2 linked regions of the Thermoclostridium stercorarium subsp. stercorarium DSM 8532 genome follow. Each later gene encodes a partner of the first gene's protein in a complex. Links are inferred from orthologs where the notes say so. Each region holds a gene or a part of one and is shown in the gene's direction. Other genes may lie near its edges.

Region 1 (11,905 bases):
AAAGGACAGGCAATTTGTGCAATGCCGGAAACTGACGCTGCCTTTGCCAAACGTTTCCGGCATTTCTTTTGCCGAAAACGCAGCATGTTGTCTGCCGTAAAGTTTTATAATAAAATATATGAAGGGAAAAGTTTTTTTAATTTAATGTCATCAGGGAGAGGCTTCAAATGGATTTTGATTACCTAGTGCGGAAAGCGATGGAGGCAAAAGAAAAAGCTTATGCTCCGTATTCGGGATTCCGTGTCGGCGCTGCGGTACAGACAGCAAGCGGAAGAGTGTATACAGGGTGCAATGTGGAGAATTCGTCCTTCGGCGCAACCATATGTGCCGAGCGCACCGCAATTGCAAAGGCGGTATCAGAGGGAGAAAGCAAGATAGTTGCAGTGGCAGTAAGCAGCGACGGTGAAAACATTACCTATCCGTGCGGAATATGCCGCCAAGTAATATCCGAATTCGGAAACGATGAAACGAAGGTTATTTGCAGCAATAAAAACGGGCAATATAAAATATATGAAATGAAAGATATTTTACCCCATGCTTTTGCAGGGGAGGATTTTATGACTAAAAATAAAGGTATGAATACGTGAAAGGAGCTCCTTATGGGTTTTCGTTCGGGATTCGCCACAATTATCGGAAGGCCTAACGTTGGAAAGTCAACGCTTTTGAACCTGCTTACCGGTGAGAAAATTTCAATTATTTCCAGCAAGCCCCAGACCACAAGAAATACAATAAAAGCCATTATCACCACCGACGAATATCAGGTGGTTTTTATTGACACGCCCGGTTTGCACCGACCCAGGAACAAACTGGGGGACTATATGCAGAAGTCGGCAATATCAACACTGGACGAAGTGGATGTAATTCTGTACATGGTGGAAGCTACCGATAAAACCATCGGACCGGGCGACAGGGAAATAATCGAGATGCTAAAAAAACTGAGCACGCCTGTCATTCTGCTTATAAACAAGATAGATCTGGTAAGCAAACCAGCTCTTTTGCCCCTTATTGACGAATACAGCAAAGAAATGAATTTTGAGCATATAATACCTGTCAGCGCTCTTGATATAGAAACCAAAGAGCTGGTTTTAAGGGAAACGGTTAAATATCTCCCCGAGGGGCCGGCGTATTACCCCGCCGACATGGTTACCGATCAGCAGGAAAGGTTTTTGGTGCAGGAACTCATCAGGGAAAAAATACTTCATCTTGTAAGCGATGAAGTTCCTCACGGCGTAGGCGTTGAAGTAATACTTTTCAAGGAAATACCTGAAAAGGAACTGATCGAAATTCACGCCAACATTTACTGCGAAAAGGAGAGCCACAAGGGGATTGTCATCGGAAAAAACGGCGAAATGCTGAAAAAAATAGGCACTCTTGCAAGGCAGGACGCTGAAAGGCTGCTCGGATCAAAAATTTTTCTGAAATTGTGGGTGAAAACTAAAGAGGATTGGCGAAACAGCGATTATGTGTTAAGAGAATTGGGGTACAAATAAGAGATTTGTTTTTTCACCCCTTGTATTGGAATATGATACAATGTTATACTTTAAATGAACAGAAAAATATCAAAATTTTACGGGCGTCTCTGCTTGTGAGACGCTTATTTGCTGCAAAAAACAGTATGGTTGTGGGAGTAGACAAATGAACAAAATAGGATTTGATAATGAAAAATACATAAAACTTCAGTCTGAGAAGATACGTGAGCGAATCGAATTCTTCGGGGGTAAGCTTTATCTTGAATTCGGAGGAAAGCTGTTTGATGACTACCATGCCTCAAGAGTATTGCCCGGGTTTAAACCCGACAGCAAGGTTAAGATGCTGCTGGAGCTGAAAGATCAGGCTGAAATCATAATAACAATCAATGCCGATGACATAGAAAAAAGCAAGCGGCGCGGCGATCTCGGCATAACATATGATCTGGACGTATTGCGTTTGATAGACGCTTTCAGGGATATCGGGCTTTATGTTGGCAGTGTTGTAATAACCCATTACCGTTCGCAGACCACTGCCGATCTGTTCCAGAAACGCCTTGAAAATCTTGGGATCAGAGTTTACAGGCATTATCCCATACCCGATTATCCGTCAAACATAGCTCTTATTGTGAGCGATGACGGATACGGTAAAAATGACTATATTGAAACCAGCCGTTCTTTGGTGGTCGTAACTGCTCCGGGACCGGGAAGCGGTAAGATGGCGACCTGCCTGTCCCAGCTGTACCATGAGTATAAACGCGGTATTAAGGCGGGATATGCAAAGTTTGAAACCTTTCCGATATGGAATCTTCCGCTGAAGCATCCTGTAAATCTTGCTTATGAGGCAGCCACAACAGACCTGAATGACGTTAACATGATTGATCCGTTTCATTTGGAGGCTTACGGCATTACATCGGTGAACTACAACAGGGACATAGAAGTGTTCCCCGTATTGAATGCGATACTTGAAAAAATAGCAGGAAAGTCGCCTTACAAAAGTCCCACCGATATGGGGGTCAATATGGCAGGGTACTGTATTACCGATGACGAAGTGGTATGCAGGGCTTCGGAACAGGAAATCATACGCCGCTATTACAATGTCCGCTGTTCAGTGCGGCAGGGTCTGGCGGACAAACAGGAGGTTTATAAGCTCGAATTATTAATGAATCAGCTGGGAATTTCACCAAAGGACAGACCTGTGGTTGACGCGGCATTAAAGCGTGCCGAGGAAACCGGCGGACCGGCGGTTGCCATTCAGCTTAACGACGGTAGGATTGTTACTGGAAAGACGTCGCAGTTGCTCGGTGCGTCGGCTGCGGCACTGTTGAATGCGCTGAAGGAACTGGGAGGGATTCAGCATGAAATCCATCTCATATCCCCGATAGTTATTGAACCGATACAGGTTTTGAAAACCAGACATATGGGAAACCATAACCCGAGATTACACACCGATGAAGTGCTTATTGCCTTATCCATATGCGCGGCCACAAATCCGACTGCGGCGCTTGCAATGGAGCAGCTTTCCAAACTGAGGGGTTGCGAAGCTCACTCAACTGTGATACTGTCTAAAGTGGATGAAAATGTATTTCATAAACTGGGAATCAATATTACATGTGAGCCTCAGTATCAGACCAATAAACTTTATCATAAATAAGAAATGAGGGCTGCCTTTATCCCGAGCCCCTCAACCGACAGGCTGATTTTAAAATTTGCCTTGATTTGGTATACATAAACCTTCAAACAGGACAAAAAATACATATAAGATATATCCATCTGTTTGTTGAGGGGGATAATATGTTAAAGGATTTGGCGTGGCAGATGTTTAAGAAAACAGGCAATATAGAATTCTTCCTTCACTATAAAAATCTTGACCGCAGCGGGAATAAGGATTTCAGTACGGAGGCAGCCGCCGATACGGATTTGGATGGTGAAAAATGCCGTATGTCAAAGCCCGGGGAATAGTTGTCCGGGAAGTCAAGGTTGGAGATTACGATAAAATTCTTACGGTGGTTACCGAGGAATTCGGGAAAATATCTGTTTCGGCGAGAGGGGTGAGGCGGGGTGGAAACCGTTACTCTGCCGGAACCCAGATTTTTTCTTACTGTGATTGGGTTTTATACAAAGGAAAAAATACATATGTACTGAATTCCTGCGAGATCATCAGCTCATTTTACGAGATAAGGCAGGATATGACTCTGCTGGCGTATGCCGCCCATATGCTCCGGCTGCTGAACGATGCCACATATGAGAACCAGCCTGCAAAAGATTTGATCACGGTTTTTTTGTATGCTCTTAGGGCGCTTTTAAATAAAAGGCGGACGCCGTCCCTTGTTGCACGGGCTTTTGCATTAAAGACCATCCAGATGATGGGGTTTGTGCCTCATGTTTCGGGCTGCTGTGTGTGCGGAACAAAGGAGATAAATGACATTTATTTTAATTTCAGACATTGCGGCTTTGTGTGTGAAAAGTGCAATACGACTCCCGATGATGCTCTTCGTGTTAAAACAGGTGCCGCCAAGGCGATAATATATGTACTTTGCGCCGAGCCCGCAAAGGTGTTTGACTTTGAGCTTGCCCCCGAGGTTTTAAAAAATTTTGAGGATATAGTTGACAGGTATGTCGACGACAGGCTGGAAAAGGAATACAGCAAAATGGACTTCCTGCAGGAAATATAGGACAGGTTCAGAAAGACGAAACTTGTACTTGTAATCGGGTGGTTGTTATGTTAAAATTGAATGGCACTGTATTTAACAGAGGAGAATAATTGGAGGTTTTAGAATGGAGATATTGGTCAATATCCTGCATATAATTGTCTGTATTGCCATTATAGTAATTGTTCTGATGCAGTCCGGGCGTTCTGCCGGCATAAGCGGTGCAATAGCAGGTGGTGCTGAAACCTTTTTCGGGAAAAACAAAGGCCGAACCATTGACGCGATACTGAACAAGTATACAAAATTTGCACTGGCGATATTTATTTTGACGTCAATCGTATTAACACTGTTGTTAAGATAAATGTTTTCTGCGGTAAGGAACTTATAGAGCCGTTCATGTATGATGCGGACGCGGCGGGACTGTACATGCTCTGTAGAAGTATGTATAGTCTTTTTATTTTAATCCGGATATATTTTATGAAAAGGAGGGTTAGCGATGCCCGAATTTAGGATCAAATCCAATTACAAACCTTCCGGGGATCAGCCCCAGGCCATAGAGAGACTGGTTGAGTCGGTACAAAAAGGAAACAAGCACCAGACCCTCCTTGGTGTCACAGGTTCGGGAAAAACGTTTACAATAGCCAACGTGATAGAAAGACTGCAAAGGCCGACTTTGGTGATTGCGCATAACAAAACACTTGCCGCGCAGTTATGTTCCGAGTTCCGCGAATTTTTTCCCGACAATGCCGTGGAATATTTTGTGAGCTACTACGATTACTATCAGCCCGAGGCTTATGTTCCCGCCACCGATACCTATATTGAAAAGGAATCATCGATAAATGATGAAATTGACAATTTGCGGCACGCCGCCACCGCCGCTTTGTTTGAAAGGCGGGATGTTATAATTGTTGCAAGCGTGTCGTGCATTTACGGCCTCGGTGATCCTGAAGACTACACTGAACTGATGCTGTCATTAAGGCCGGGCATGCAGAAAGACAGGGATGAAGTGATAAAGAAACTGGTAGACATGCAGTATACACGGAATGAAATTGATTTTAAGAGAGGTACGTTCAGGGTCAAGGGGGATGTTCTGGACATTTATCCGGCATCATCTTCAGGAACTATTATCAGGGTTGAATTTTTCGGGGACGAGGTGGACAGAATAACCGAGGTTGATCCTCTGACGGGTGAAATAATAGGAACTCGCACTTATATCGCGATATTTCCCGCATCCCATTATGCAACGACGAAAGAGAAAATGGAAAGGGCCATTAAATCGATCGAACAGGAGCTGGAAGAAAGACTGAAATATTTCAGGGAAAATAACAAGCTCCTCGAAGCGCAGAGGCTGGAACAGAGAACAAGATACGATATTGAAATGATGCGTGAAATAGGCTTTTGTCCGGGAATAGAGAACTATTCAAGACACATCAGCGGCAGGGCTCCGGGAAGTCCGCCGTATACCCTGCTTGATTATTTCCCGAAAGATTTCCTTGTGGTCATTGACGAATCCCATGTAACGGTTCCGCAGATTGGCGCAATGTACAACGGGGACAGGTCAAGGAAAGAAACCCTTGTTGAATACGGCTTTCGCCTTCCTTCGGCGTTTGACAACAGACCTCTTACTTTTGAGGAATTTGAGCGGAAGGTAAATCAGGTTATTTATGTAAGTGCAACGCCCGGGGAATATGAAAGGAAAAATTCGGCGGTAATTGTTGAGCAGATTATCAGGCCTACCGGACTGGTTGATCCGGAAGTGGTTGTTAAACCCGTAAAGGGTCAGGTGGACGATCTTATGGAAGAAATACGGATCCGGGTTGAACGTAACGAGCGGGTTCTGGTTACCACGCTTACAAAACGAATGGCCGAAGACCTGACCCAATATCTTGCCGATGCCGGGATTAAGGTACGGTATCTGCATTCGGATATTGATGCGATTGAGAGAATGCAAATAATAAGGGATTTAAGACTTGGGGTGTTTGATGTTCTGGTGGGCATAAACCTTCTCAGAGAAGGCCTTGACTTGCCTGAAGTTTCACTGGTAGCGATACTTGACGCCGACAAGGAAGGTTTTCTGCGTTCCGAAACTTCTCTGATACAGACTATCGGCAGGGCTGCGCGGAATGTGAACGGGAAGGTTATAATGTACGCCGATTATGTGACGGGTGCCATGGAGAGGGCAATCAACGAAACCAACAGGCGAAGGCAAATTCAGATGGAATATAACAGAAAGATGGGAATTACGCCGAGAACGGTTCAGAAAAACATTCATGACACCCTTGAGACGCTGAAGGCAGCCGAAACCGAAAAGGAATACGCCGCTGATTATAAAGAAATGCCAACAGAGAAACTGATAGAGAAACTCACCGCTGAAATGAAGGCTGCTGCTAAGGAGCTGGAATTCGAAAAAGCGGCAATGCTGCGCGATAGGATTAATGAATTAAGGAAGAAACTTCAGGAACAGGAAACGGGTTGAGTGAAGTGCCCGGTCTGTTCCTCTAATTTTTTGAACGACGGGAGACTGATATGAAAAACTCTTTGCTTCCTGCTGATGTTCACCACTCATGGTCGGATTTTCTGACCTGCGAGCGCATTAGGATGATAAATGATATTGCCGAAAAAATAGGGGAAGATGTTAATCCCGATTTTGAGAATATACTCCGTTTTCTTAGAGTGAATTTGGACAAGGTCAAAATTGTGATACTTGGTCAGGACCCGTATCCGGAAAAGGGAACGGCCACAGGCAGGGCTTTTGAAGTCGGGGGGCTGAAATCGTGGGATCAGCCTTTCAGGCAGGTTTCGCTTAAAAACATCATACGCCTGATTTACAAAAGCTATAACGGCATCACTGAATACGAATGCATTCCGCCATTCAATGAAATCAAAAAGGAAATAAAGAAAGGGAAGTTCCGCATCCTTCCTCCCGACAGGCTTTTTGAATCATGGGAGGAACAGGGCGTCCTGCTTTTGAATACGTCTTTCAGCTGCATCCCGAACTGCCCTGAAAGCCATGCCCCGCTCTGGAAGGATTTTACATGCCAGCTTATTGACTACATATCGGAAAAACATGAACTTTACTGGTTTCTTTGGGGTAAACGTGCATTAAGCCTGAAGCCGGTGATAAACAGGGGAATATTCTTTTTATCCCGGCATCCCATGCTGTGTTCACGCAAATATGAGGATGATTTTTTAAAGTCCTGCTGTTTCGCTGAAACAATGCATATCGTTAACTGGCTTGGAATTTAATGTACAACAGAATTTTCAAACATTTTATTCCGGCTCTTTGTAAGAATAATTTCACAACGCTCCGGTTACCTTAAGAAAAGAACATCGGCATAAAAAATATGCCTGGCTTGCAGCGTTGCGGTCCGATGCGCGGAAGACATAAAAATGCGCCTCGGAACCGCGAATGTACGTGACTGGAGCGTGTGGTATGATATTTAAGAGAGAAAAATCTTTTTTCAGATTTTGTTTTCCTGTTTTTGTTGTAATTGTATCGTTATATTTTTCCGTCATAGCATTTACGCCGAGTCAGATGACCGTTCTGGCCGGTGAAGAGTACCGGGTTGAATTTTTTTCACCGTTCAGGCTGCAGCTTGCAGCTGAAACGGGCGGGATACATGTACAGAAACTGGACGCCGGGGACAGAACGTCATTTTTCTCAATGCCGTATACCCTTAAGGGTACTCAATACGGACAGAACAGAATCCAATTGAGCCTTTTCGGGCTGGTTCCGGTAAAGGACATCACCGTCAATGTCATACCTGCCAGAGAACTTATTGTTTGCGGCAATACCGTGGGTATAAGACTGTATATTAAGGGTATTCTTGTGGTCGGGATATCAGGCGTTCTGACTTCCGAAGGGAAGGAAGTGCTGCCTGTTAAGGATACAGGCCTTGAACCCGGCGATTTCATTGTTGCGGTAAATAACAAAGAAGTGGAAAAAATTTCAGATTTGTCAAAAATAATTGAAGAATCGGGCGGAAAGGAAATCACGCTGAAATTTTTACACGACAATCGCCTGACCGAAGCAAAAGTTACACCCGTCCAAAGTGCCGAAGACGGGAAATACCGTATAGGGATTTGGGTAAGGGACAGCACGGCGGGAATAGGTACGTTAACATATATTGAAGAGGAGACCGGCAAATTCGGGGCCCTCGGTCACGGTATTACCGATATTGATACCGGGATTATGATGCCTGTTAAAACCGGTGAATTACTTAAGTCTTCAGTGTATGGAATAAGAAAAGGCCTTCAGGGAAGCCCCGGGGAACTTCAGGGGGATTTTCTGAAAAGCCCGGAAGTTATAGGGGAAATATACTGGAACACGGCTTTCGGGGTTTTTGGAAAAATAAATAAAGATTATATGGAAGAGATGAAAGGCCGAAAATACCCGGTCGGAACAAGAAGCATGGTAAAGGAGGGACCGGCGACGATACTGTCAAACATACACGGGGAGGAAGTTGAGGAATTTTCTGTTGAAATACAGAAGATTGCCCGCAAAAATCTTTCAGGTCCCAAAAGCATGATAATAAAAATAACCGATCCAAGGCTTTTAAGCGAAACCGGGGGCATTATCCAGGGAATGTCGGGCAGTCCGATTATCCAGGACGGAAGAATTATAGGCGCGGTAACCCATGTCCTTGTAAGTGATCCCACAAAAGGGTACGGAATTTTCATAGAAACCATGCTGGGAATGTATTAGCATTTATTCTTTTTTATAGTGTTTTTACGGCAAATATTGTATTTCACACCCATGCCGCGCGACCAGTGTCCAAAATCCAGAACACCCGACCCTCCCGCACCATATCTATACAAAAACAAAAACACTGTGGTATAATTCATAAGTAATATCCGATAACAGAAAATCTGCATATTAATTCCACATAAATTAAGAAAACAGAAGCGAGGTTTTGAGACACAGATGCCAGGAGATAGACAGAAAAGAATCAGAAACTTTTGCATTATCGCTCATATCGATCACGGGAAGTCAACGTTGGCAGACAGATTGCTGGAGAAGACCGGCGTTTTGACAGAAAGGGAAATGGCGGAACAGGTCCTGGACACAATGGACCTGGAACGTGAACGCGGGATTACGATTAAGGCCCAGGCCTGCAGAATGGTATACAAGGCGCAGGACGGGCAGGAATATATTCTTAACCTTATCGATACTCCGGGGCATGTGGATTTCAATTACGAAGTATCAAGGAGTATTGCCGCGTGTGAAGGGGCAATACTGGTTGTTGACGCGTCCCAGGGCATTGAAGCTCAAACCCTGGCAAATGTATATCTTGCGCTGGAACACAACCTTGAAATCATACCGGTTATTAATAAAATAGATCTTCCGGGAGCCCGACCTGATGAAGTAAAGCGCGAAATAGAGGATGTTATCGGCCTGGACTGCAGCGATGCGCCCCTTATTTCGGCCAAAAACGGAATCAATATTGACGCCGTACTTGAAAAAATAGTTGAAGTCATACCGCCGCCGCGGGGGGATGAAAGTGCGCCGCTTCGGGCATTGATTTTTGACTCCCTTTACGACAATTATAAAGGCGTAATAACTCATGTAAGAGTTATGGAAGGGAGCGTCAGAACAGGCGACGAAATTTTAATGATGAATACGAACAAAAGATTCATCGTAACAGAACTGGGGTATTTCCGGCCCGGAGGATTGATACCAGCTGACGCGTTGTATGCCGGGGAAGTGGGGTATATATGCGCAAGCATTAAGAACGTAGGAGACACCCGTGTCGGCGATACGATAACGCTGGCGTCGAATCCTGCAAATGAACCTCTTCCCGGGTACAAAAAGGCCGTACCGATGGTTTTCTGCGGTATATATCCGGCAGACGGTTCCAAATACATAGATTTGCGTGATGCTCTTGAAAAGCTGCAATTAAACGATGCTTCGCTGTTGTTTGAACCCGAAACCTCTGCGGCTCTGGGTTTTGGTTTCAGGTGCGGCTTTTTGGGGCTTCTGCATATGGAAATAATTCAGGAAAGACTGGAACGCGAATTTAACCTTGATCTGGTGACAACAGCACCAAGTGTTGTATACCGGGTGACGAAGGTCAACGGCGAAGTTCTTATGATAGATAACCCCACGAACATGCCTGAGCCGGGTTCGATAGAAAAGATGGAGGAACCCATAGTGAAGGCGACGATTATGACACCCACCGAATACGTGGGCAGTATTATGGAACTGTGTCAGGACCGTAGGGGCGAATACATAGGAATGGAATACATTGAAAGTACCCGGGCGGTTTTAACATACGAAATACCGTTGAATGAAATTGTCTATGATTTTTTTGACGCCCTGAAGTCCCGTTCAAGAGGATATGCCTCTTTTGATTATGAATTTAAGGGATATAAAGAATCTGACCTGATTAAGCTTGATATCCGCGTAAACGGCGAAGTTGTCGATGCATTGTCGTTTATTGTCCACAGAAGCAAAGCATACGCCAGAGGAAGAAAAATGGTTGAAAAGCTCAAGGAGACAATTCCCAGGCATATGTTTGAAATACCGATACAGGCTTGTATCGGTTCAAAAGTAATCGCAAGGGAAACTGTGAAGGCCTACCGTAAGGACGTTCTTGCAAAATGTTACGGCGGTGATGTTACAAGAAAGAAAAAACTGCTTGAAAAGCAGAAAGAGGGTAAAAAACGCATGCGTCAGATAGGAAGCGTGGAAATTCCACAGGAGGCCTTCATGAGCGTGCTGAAACTTGATACATAGGCGAGGAAAATGCTGAAAGATAAAACTCTTGGAATATATGTTCATATACCTTTCTGCATAAGAAAGTGCAATTACTGTGATTTTCCGTCATATCCCGGGCTGGATGCAATTTTCCGGGACTATACCCGGGCTGTGTGCAGAGAGATTGAAACGGTGGCATCTAAACATTCGGATATGACGGTGGATACGATTTTCTTCGGGGGAGGGACCCCGTCGGTCCTTCCTGCCGACTGCATTTCGGATATAATGAATTCCCTGTCTGCAAATTTTGAAATTTCGGAAGATGCAGAAATATCGATAGAGATAAACCCTGGCACGATAACCGGTGAAAAAGCGGAAGCATACAGGAAAATTGGCTTCAATCGCGCAAGCATTGGGCTTCAGTCGGCAAGCAACAACCTTTTGAGGTTTATGGGGAGAATACACACCGAAGAGATGTTTGAAGAATGCGTGAAACTGCTCAAAGGTTCAGGATTTCATAATATAAATGCCGATGTTATTTTCGGTGTCCCGACCCAGACAATGGAAGACTGGCAGGAAACTGTTGAACTGGTTCTTGAGAAAGGTGTGACCCACGTTTCGGCCTACAGTCTTAAAATCGAAGAGGGCACGCCGTGGCATGAGCTGAATGAAAGGGGAAAACTGCCCGCGGTTGACGAAGATTTGGAAAGGGAAATGTATTATTGGGTAATAAAAAAATTGAAAGATGCAGGTTTTAGGCATTATGAAATTTCAAATTTTGCAAAGCCGGGGTTTGAATGCCGGCATAACCTGAAATACTGGACGAACAGACCTTATTTGGGTTTTGGTTCCGCAGCGCATTCCTATATTGATGACGTCAGATATTCAAATGAAGAAAATCCCTGTGAATATATCGGAAGAATTGCTGAAGGAGTATTACCGGTAGCAAGCAGCGAGTATATCGGGGCCGAAGAGAAACTTTCGGAAAGGTTTATTCTCGGACTGCGACTGGTTGAAGGGGTAAGCCTGAAGGACCTGGAACGGGAATTTGGCAGTGAAGCCCTGAAAAAATATGATGAGACAATAAGAAT
Region 2 (8,315 bases), 490 kb from region 1 along the record:
GAAGCGTTGATGAGCAAGTCATCGATAATCTCAGAACCGATATAAGAGATCTCACCAATCTTATAATCGACGCATATACGAAAATCCAGAGCCTGGAGAAGCAAAATCTGGAGCTTATACAGAGAATACAGGCCCTTGAAAGCGGGTTTGTGGTTGTTGAAGCAACAAAAGGGCAGGTGGTTGTGCTTGGCGCAGGCTCGGAAATAATAGTCAGAAGCGGAGAAACCACGGCTATTTCGGGTATGAGCGGAGGCCTTGCCGATGTAACCGGAGCTAAGGATCTGGTTACAGGTGATAAGGTTCCCAACCAGCATCTGTTGATATCTTCCCGTGATGACGGAAGAGGTGTCAAGGTGGTTTCGGATAAGGCTTACATGCTAATCCGTGGCAGTTATTCTGTTCAGTAAGGCGTGAATTTTTGGTGTCGGTGTAATTGCTATGGACAGGAAACGTATAATACGGAACTTAATAGTTTGTGTGCTGTTTTTTCTGACTTTCAGGTTTGGAATCCTCCCTATTATAACAGGTCAGGAGCTTGAAAAACGGATACGGAAAACCAGTTTTTCAAGGAATGATAACGAATACGGGCTGGTTGTATTCGGAACCGAGCCCGAAGGAATTGCGGCAGCACTGTCTGCGGCAAGGATCGGAATAGAAACACTGGTGGTGACCGAGGACCCGGATCCCGGAAGTTATATAAAGTCTGCAATGATTACATACACTTCTCCTGACTATGCGGTTATAAACAAAAAGAAAACAAACCTAAATACCGGTATATATACCGAGCTGTTCGGAGACACGGGCGGGAATTTTTCATACGAGGATTATATCGTTACCGTGAGGCAGATGCTTGCGGAAGAGCCTAATATCACGGTTTTGTATAATGCCGAATTTTTGTCTGCCGAAACAGAGGCAAACGTGGTAAAGTCGGTTTCGTTCCGGCATGACGGAATGACTGAAACAATAAAAGCCCCTTATTTCATAGACGCTACGGAGAACGGGGATTTGCTGATTCTGTGCGGGGTTCCGTATTTTGTCGGCTCCGAGGACATAAATGTACCGAATGCGTTTATGCCTGTGGAGTTTAATTTTGTATTATCAAACGTTTCGTGGGACGATGTTCAGAGTATCAGCAAGCACAGTCAGAATTTGCAGGATTTTAAGGAGGTTTTAAGCCAGTATCAGAAACACAGCAGCAGAATAAGGATTTCAAATATCAGCATTATAGGCCAGCCCAATGATGAAGTGGTCATAAGCGGAATACGCGTGCATCAGGTAAATGTCGCCAACAAAGAACTGTTAAACGAAGCCTTTAATGACGCATTAACCGAGGCTAAAATGCTTACCGCATTTCTTAAGACCGCTTTTGTACCGTTTGAAAACTGTTCGTTCAAGACAGGACCTGCCGGTTTCTATATTCCTGAATACAGGCATTTTGAAGGCAGGTACACGCTGACTGTCGAAGACATTCTCGAGAACAGGAATTTTCCCACAAAAATAGTAATGGCGACGGGGCCGATAGATGCCGACAAATTTATAAGTGCCGAATTGTCGGAAGAATACACGTATATACTTGGAAATCCAGTGGTTTACAGCATTCCCCTCGAATGTTTCATTTCGAAAAATTATGACAACCTGCTTATGGCGGGACGAAAGGCTTCCTTTTCCTCGCTTGCTGCAACGAGCGCGGGCAGAATGCCGGTAAGTATTACCGCCGGACATGCCCTTGGAGTAACTGCGGCATACTGTTATATTAACGATGTAACTCCTGTCGAACTGTGCAATGCGGATGAAAATGTGCTTGAGGATTATCAGAAGTTGCTGAAAAGATCGGGAATAACCCTTATGGATTTTGACGAGAAGAACCCAAATGAAGGGCACTGGGCATGGCCGTCGGTGAAGGAGCTTGTTAAATACGGCCTTGTGGCAGGCGGGCCGGATAATGACTACCTCTTTGATGTGGAAGCATATCAGGAAAACCTTGTAACATTAATTATAAATCTGATTGTAAAGGCGGCACCGGAAAAGTATTCGCTGAAGCTTGACAGCCGTATAAGGCCTTATGCCACCGAGAACTTGCTTACCGGAGAGAAAGCCTGTGAAATAGTGCTGAAAGCGCTGGATATTCCGTTTGAGCCCGGAAATGCATGTGTTACGGCGAAGGAAAATAACATCATCCCCGATGAAATTGCAGGGAAAATAACCCCTGAATCCCCGGTTACGATGGATTGTGTATATGTACTTACAACGCGCGTGGTTGACCTCCTGAAACAGTAATCACCCGAAAGATGAATCTAAATGGAATTGTTTTTAAGGTAATGGGCTATAAGGAGATCAACGAATTTTCCGTAACTTTGAATCCCTGCGGGCTGATTATTGCTTTTAAGGTAGGTCTCATTTATTCTGTCGGCGATTTTCGTTGCGGTTTCTTTCTGATACCTGTGCCAGAAGTTTCGTATTTCCCGCAGGTCGTTTTTTATGCTTTCACTTAGAAGCCCGGAAATTTCGCCGTACAGTTCGGGCGAATTTCTGTATAGAGCATTTCCGGTATAGGTTAATGCCGAAAGATACCCCGAGTACTGAAACAGTACGTCGGGGTGATTTTTACATGCCAGAAATGCCACGTAATTGGCTTCGTCTTCAAAGGTAATTCCCATCTGATGCGCAATTTCATGACATGCCGTGTGGGGAAGGGTAACAAGCGGCGGTTCTGTGTTTATGTTCGGCTCGCCGGTAATGAAACTGTAAACACCCGTGTATCCGGATATTGTCTGTATGCGGGAGAAAATGAGGCCTTTCACTTTCACTTTTTGTGAATGAAAAAGGTCATACTGCTCCGCCAGCGTAATATATCCTTCCCATGCAGTTTCGAGAATGTTTTTCACTTTCTTCCCGGTCCTGACGGTATCCCCGGTGTCCGAGAGTGTCCGGCGTATGTCGTTTGCCCTCAGAACCAGGGCTTCATAGGTGTCAGCCAGGGCTTCCACTGAGTTACCGGTTACGTCAAGCCCCAGCTGATCTTTAAGCGGCAGACGGTAATTGTTAAGATTCCATAAGAACTGAAAAAGAAAAATGCCAATGGAAAAAAGCAAAATCACAAGGGTAAAAAAACCGGTTAACTCCCTGATAAATTCCCGCCTGAAAGCAGAGCGGACAAGCCTGACGATCCTGTATAACCCGTAAATGACCAGAATTACTATGACTAATTCGTAAAGAGAAAAGGGAAAGAGATTTGCAACAGATGTCTGGATTTTGGAACTTACAGGATAAATTCCCCTTGAAAAATATTTTTCAACAAGCTGCGGATTTTGTGAGGCCCACCTTTTTACAGCCTGCGCGGTCAGCAGGAGCGCTGCCGAAAGCGTCAGCATTACTGTTTTCCGTTTTTTGTTCATAACGTGTTTTTCGGAAAATCCGGCCATTTTATCACACTTTCCTGAAAAAACGTTTTTTTAACGTTAAAATCAAAAAGCGCGGCAAATCCATCATGCGCTTAATCCTTCGCGGTTCCTTTATAAGCCTGTACAGCCATTCAAATCCCGCTTTTCTTATAAATTCAGGGGCTAATGACGCCTTGCCGGCAAATACGTCAATACTTCCGCCTATGCCTATAAGGACCTTGCAGTTAAGGCGGTACATATTCCTGTTTATCCAGTATTCCTGTTTAGGTGCGCCCATTCCGACAAGAACTATGTCGGGCTTGGCACTGTTTATCCGCTGAATTACGTCATCTTCCTCCTCGGGTTTGAAATACCCGTGGTCGTACCCTGCTATTTTTATCTTTTTATACTCGGCAATCAAATTCACTGCCGCCATTTCGGCCACGCCGGGCTGGGCGCCGAGTATGTAGAAACTTATGTTTTTCCCGGCAAACTCCCTGAAAAGATTTTTGGTCAGGTCTATTCCTGAAACCTTTTCCTTGAGAGGTGTTTTCAGTATTTTTGAAGCCAGTATCACTCCTGCCCCGTCAGGCACCAACAGATCGGCCGAATTAAGAAGTTCTTTGAATTCCGGGTCCCGCTGCGCCTGCATTATTATTTCCGAATTAGGAGTGAAAACCGCCCGTGGAACCCGGCTTTCCTCCTCGACCCATGTCTGTATCAGACGAACGGCTTCGCGCATTGTGACGTTATGGATTTTAACACCGTGGATGTCTGTCCTTGTCATGTGTTTTATCCTCCGTTGTGCTTTTGGCTTATATATTATATCCCATTTTATCCGTGTAGAAAAGAGAGTGAGGTAATGCCATTCTAAGGCTTCATACAGGATACGCAGGAATTAAGTTACCTTAACTTGCCGGTGAAGGAAATCAGACAAAAGAACGGTTGTTTGAAATAATGAACATAAACCTGTATAATAAATTTACAATTTGAATAAAATTAAAAAAGTAATCGGAGGAATACGATGAATCTTATTCAGGGATTGAACCCACAGCAGAAAGAAGCGGTATTGCATACCGAAGGCCCGTTGCTGGTTCTGGCGGGAGCCGGTTCGGGGAAAACCAGAGTACTGACCCACCGTATTGCTTATTTGATAGAAGAAAAAGGAGTTTCGCCGTATAACATTCTGGCGATCACCTTTACGAATAAAGCCGCAGGGGAAATGAAAGAACGGCTTGAAAAACTGATTGGTACAAAAGCCCTTGATGTATGGGCGGGTACTTTTCATTCCTGCTGTGTAAGAATATTAAGGCGGGAAATAGAACGCATCGGGTTTGGCCGGAATTTTGTCATATACGACACTTCTGATCAGGAGACACTGATGAAGGACTGTATCAGCCAGCTTCAGTACAATGAAAAACTTTTTCCGCCGAAAATGGTGCTGGCGGAGATTGGTAGGGCAAAGGATGAACTGATTGATCCTGAAAAATACGCCATAATGGCAGGTTCGGATTTCAGGCTCAGCAAAATAGCAAGGCTTTATGAGTTGTACCAGAAAAAACTGAAGGCCAACAATGCCCTGGATTTTGACGATATTATAATGTATACTCTGAAAATATTTGATGATTTTCCGGAAGTACTGGAATATTATCAGAATAAGTTTAAATACATCCTTGTGGACGAATATCAGGATACAAACACCGCCCAGTATGTACTGGTGAGCATGCTGGCGCAGAAGCACAGGAATGTCTGCGTGGTCGGCGACGATGACCAGTCAATATACGGCTGGCGCGGAGCGAATATACGCAACATTCTGGAGTTTGAAAAGGACTTTAAAGGATGCCGGGTAATAAAGCTTGAGCAAAATTACAGATCAACGGCCAATATATTGAATGCGGCGAATAACGTTATTAAGAACAACTTTGGCCGCAAGCCCAAGACACTGTGGACCGAAAACGGGGAAGGGGATAAGGTACGGGTATATGAAGCGCTGGACGAAAAGGAAGAGGCTTACTTTGTGGCTAATCAAATTAAAAGCGAAGTAAGGAAAGGCAGACGAAGTTACCGGGATTTTGCCGTCCTTTATAGAATAAACGCCCAGTCCCGCGTTTTTGAAGATGCGTTTATGAAAAACGGTGTACCGTATAAAATAATCGGCGGCCATAAATTCTATGATCGCAAGGAAATAAAGGATATTATTGCATATCTCAAGGTTATACAGAATCCGCACGACGACATAAGCTTAAAGAGGATAATTAACGTGCCGAAAAGAGGTATCGGCAAAGCCACCATCGACAAGGCCGAACAACTGGCGATAACCCACGGCGTAAGCATTTATTCGGTGATAGTGCAGCCTGAAAATTTCCCGGAACTTGCGCGGGCGGCGGAAAAACTTAAATCATTTACCGATACGCTGGCAAGGTTCAGGACGATGCTTTCATATATGGATTTGGTGGAATGGATTAGAATGCTTGTTGAAGAAAGCGGTATTATTCGCGAACTGGAGGCCGAAGGAACGGAAGAGGCAAAAAGCAGGATTGAAAACATCCGGGAGTTCCAGTCGGTGGCGGTGGAGTTTGTAAATAACAGTGAAGAGACAAATCCCACCGTCGAGGATTTTCTTGCACAAATCTCCCTTGTTTCGGATGTGGATGATTTGAACGAAGAGGATGACCGGGTTGTGCTGATGACAATGCACAGCGCCAAGGGACTTGAATTTCCGGTGGTGTTTCTTACGGGTATGGAGGAAGGTCTTTTCCCCGGTATGCGATCCTTCGGTTCGGAAAGCGAGATGGAGGAGGAACGCAGGCTCTGCTACGTTGGGATTACAAGAGCAAAGGAAAATCTTTACCTTACCTATGCGAAAACAAGAATGCTGTTTGGAAATACAACATATACAAGACCTTCCAGATTTATTGACGAAATTCCGCCGGAATTGCTGGATTATGCTGAAAACAGGCCTTTCAACGACGGCATTTCCGTACTGAATAACCGGTTAATCGGCGCCGAGACGTGGAAACAGCGTACTGCGTCGTTTTCGCAGGCACAGGAAACAGATCCCTGTGATATTGAAGTCGGGGCCCGTGTTATACATAAAAAGTTCGGTGAGGGCACGGTAATAAAAAAAGAACGGGAAGGATCGGATTATAAACTGGAAATAATCTTTGACGAATATGGTCTGAAAAGGATGATGGCTTCTTTTGCGAAACTGAAGCTGTTATGATGATTTTCTTATGGACTGCGACATAATTTTTCCCTGCAGTGGGCATACTTCATGAAGAATGCTCATATTGTCGGGAGGGGATTGTGTTGAGCGGTTCAATGTTCTATGACGAACTCAGGCTCATAGGAGAAAACTGCAGCCATTACAGGCAGCGGAGGTATGGTTCGGGCGCTGTAATGAGGATATATGAGGAAGAAGGCATATCATGCAGTACGTGCAAGAACTGGTCGGGCTCCCGGTGCATAATTGACGCTTTTGACAAGGTAGCGGCGGATATTGGAATAGTCCCTGAAAAAAACTGAGCCGGAAATTTTCCGGGAAAAACTGTAAAACGACACCGAAAGACATTAGTGATCTGTATAATCAATTTATACAGTTTTACTAATGATAAAACCGGGAGGTCGTTTTACATGAAAGGGACTTCTGTATACAGCCGTGGCATTGCGGTTACCGGCAAAAAGATGACGGAAGTATGGAACAGGCTTAACCTTACTTCCAGAAAACTGTTTGTGTCGGCTTTTTGCGGAATAATATCTCACGGTACCGTTTTGGGTGTACTGAGACCTTTTGGCATTTCCTTTTACGCAGCTTTATCAGAAGGCACCGCTGTTAAAGTGTTAATGGCAGTTTTTATTTTCCTCTGGAATGTTGTCAGGGGAGATCTTTATGAATCATTAAGGCAAATCGCAATAATTCTGCTTTATGAATGGATTGGAAAGATTTTTTTTCGGGATGAGAAAAATCCGGGGTATTTCAGGAATTCATTATTAATTTCCGCCGCCACAGTAATTACTGGGATATTTCTTTTCATTATCACCGGGCAAATACTTGAATCACTGATTATTACTGTCATAGAAACTGTTATTGTATATATTCTGACCGTTGTGTTTTCAGCAACTGTTCACGATGGGGAATTAACGCAGCAGGGCCGTGATATGCGGAAACACACAGGGTATCTCGGAATACTTGTGCTTGGAAGTGCCTTTATCCTTGGCATATCCGGAATTGGTGTGGCATGGTTCCGCATCGACAGGATAATTGCAGGGTTGGGTCTCCTTATGCTCACGAGGCATTTAGGTCCGGGTTTTGGAGCATGTGCGGGATGCATGGCAGGGCTTGCATTGTCGGATTCCAATGATTCTTTCATATCCCTTGCAGGAGCGTATTCGATAGCCGGCATGGCGACGGGGATGTTTCGCGGTTCGAAGTTTACGGCTGGAAGTACGTTTATTCTGCTGCAGTTTATTTTTTTAATTTTGTATCCTGATTTGCCCCTGTATTTTGCCGAGGCGGTGATCCCGGCAGTACTGTTCATGATTGTTCCTGATTTAAGGGTGGGAAAGGTTTTGTCGATAAAAAGCCGGATTGACGAGCCCGAAGGCGAATCTGAAATAACCGGAAGGATACGCCGTTACGCGGCGGAAAAAATATGCAGCATGTCAAAAGCTTTTTACAGGCTTGCCCATACCATGGAACGTCAGTTGCAGGATTATTCGTTCGACGGGGACGACTTTTGCGGTTCCATAATAGATCAACTCACCCAAAAGATATGCAGTTCGTGCAACAAAGCAAGCGTATGCTGGGAAATGAAACTGTATTATACCTACAGGGTAATGTGCGATCTTATAGATTCAATCCAGTCGGAAGGTACCGGTACCGTCGGTGAGGCCGAAAAGGAACTGGCGTTTTTTTGCGTAAAAAGCGGGCCGGTT

The links.
Region 2: the proteins of uvrB (region 1) and pcrA are in contact, whole or in part, in a crystal structure (PDB 7EGT), measured with the Thermus thermophilus proteins. The link is inferred for Thermoclostridium stercorarium subsp. stercorarium DSM 8532 from one-to-one orthologs. Residues at the interface, in WP_096411307.1 of Thermus thermophilus: Glu23, Leu25, Arg26, Asp27, Gly28, Glu29, Arg30, Phe31, Arg55, Glu326, Asp327, Phe328, Glu379, Ser382, Gln383, His398, Gly400, Arg401; in WP_096412145.1 of Thermus thermophilus: His654, Arg656, Phe657, Gln666, Asp668, Glu669, Lys680, Arg681, Leu682, Ser683, Lys685, Tyr686, Ala687.

What each region holds. Positions count from the first base shown.
Region 1 is NC_020134.1:2,210,098-2,222,002, reverse strand. What follows is about bases 4,125-7,103. They hold uvrB (excinuclease ABC subunit UvrB), read left to right. Parts: upstream 4,125-4,613; coding sequence 4,614-6,593; downstream 6,594-7,103. Other genes in these bases: CST_RS09535 (uracil-DNA glycosylase), read left to right, coding at 6,644-7,103; secG (preprotein translocase subunit SecG), read left to right, coding at 4,245-4,478; recO (DNA repair protein RecO), read left to right, coding at 4,125-4,141. Also shown: CST_RS09570 (sodium-dependent transporter), read left to right, coding at 1-1; cdd (cytidine deaminase), read left to right, coding at 168-587; GTPase Era, read left to right, coding at 600-1,490; CST_RS09555 (DUF1846 domain-containing protein), read left to right, coding at 1,636-3,120; CST_RS13255 (YqzL family protein), read left to right, coding at 3,261-3,428; more of recO, read left to right, coding at 3,401-4,124; more of CST_RS09535, read left to right, coding at 7,104-7,363; SpoIVB peptidase, read left to right, coding at 7,551-8,822; lepA (translation elongation factor 4), read left to right, coding at 9,042-10,853; radical SAM family heme chaperone HemW, read left to right, coding at 10,863-11,905. UniProt on the Escherichia coli protein: The UvrABC repair system catalyzes the recognition and processing of DNA lesions. A damage recognition complex composed of 2 UvrA and 2 UvrB subunits scans DNA for abnormalities.
Region 2 is NC_020134.1:2,707,819-2,716,133, reverse strand. What follows is about bases 4,033-7,003. They hold pcrA (DNA helicase PcrA), read left to right. Parts: upstream 4,033-4,404; coding sequence 4,405-6,603; downstream 6,604-7,003. Other genes in these bases: CST_RS11715 (hypothetical protein), read left to right, coding at 6,687-6,905; CST_RS11725 (WecB/TagA/CpsF family glycosyltransferase), read right to left, coding at 4,033-4,167. Outside these bases: CST_RS11740 (hypothetical protein), read left to right, coding at 1-407; CST_RS11735 (FAD-dependent oxidoreductase), read left to right, coding at 439-2,277; CST_RS11730 (DUF3810 domain-containing protein), read right to left, coding at 2,295-3,395; more of CST_RS11725, read right to left, coding at 3,427-4,032; CST_RS11710 (SpoIIE family protein phosphatase), read left to right, coding at 7,014-8,315. UniProt on the Escherichia coli protein: A helicase with DNA-dependent ATPase activity. Unwinds DNA duplexes with 3'-5' polarity. Translocates on single-stranded DNA with 3'-5' polarity. Initiates unwinding more efficiently from a nicked substrate than double-stranded DNA.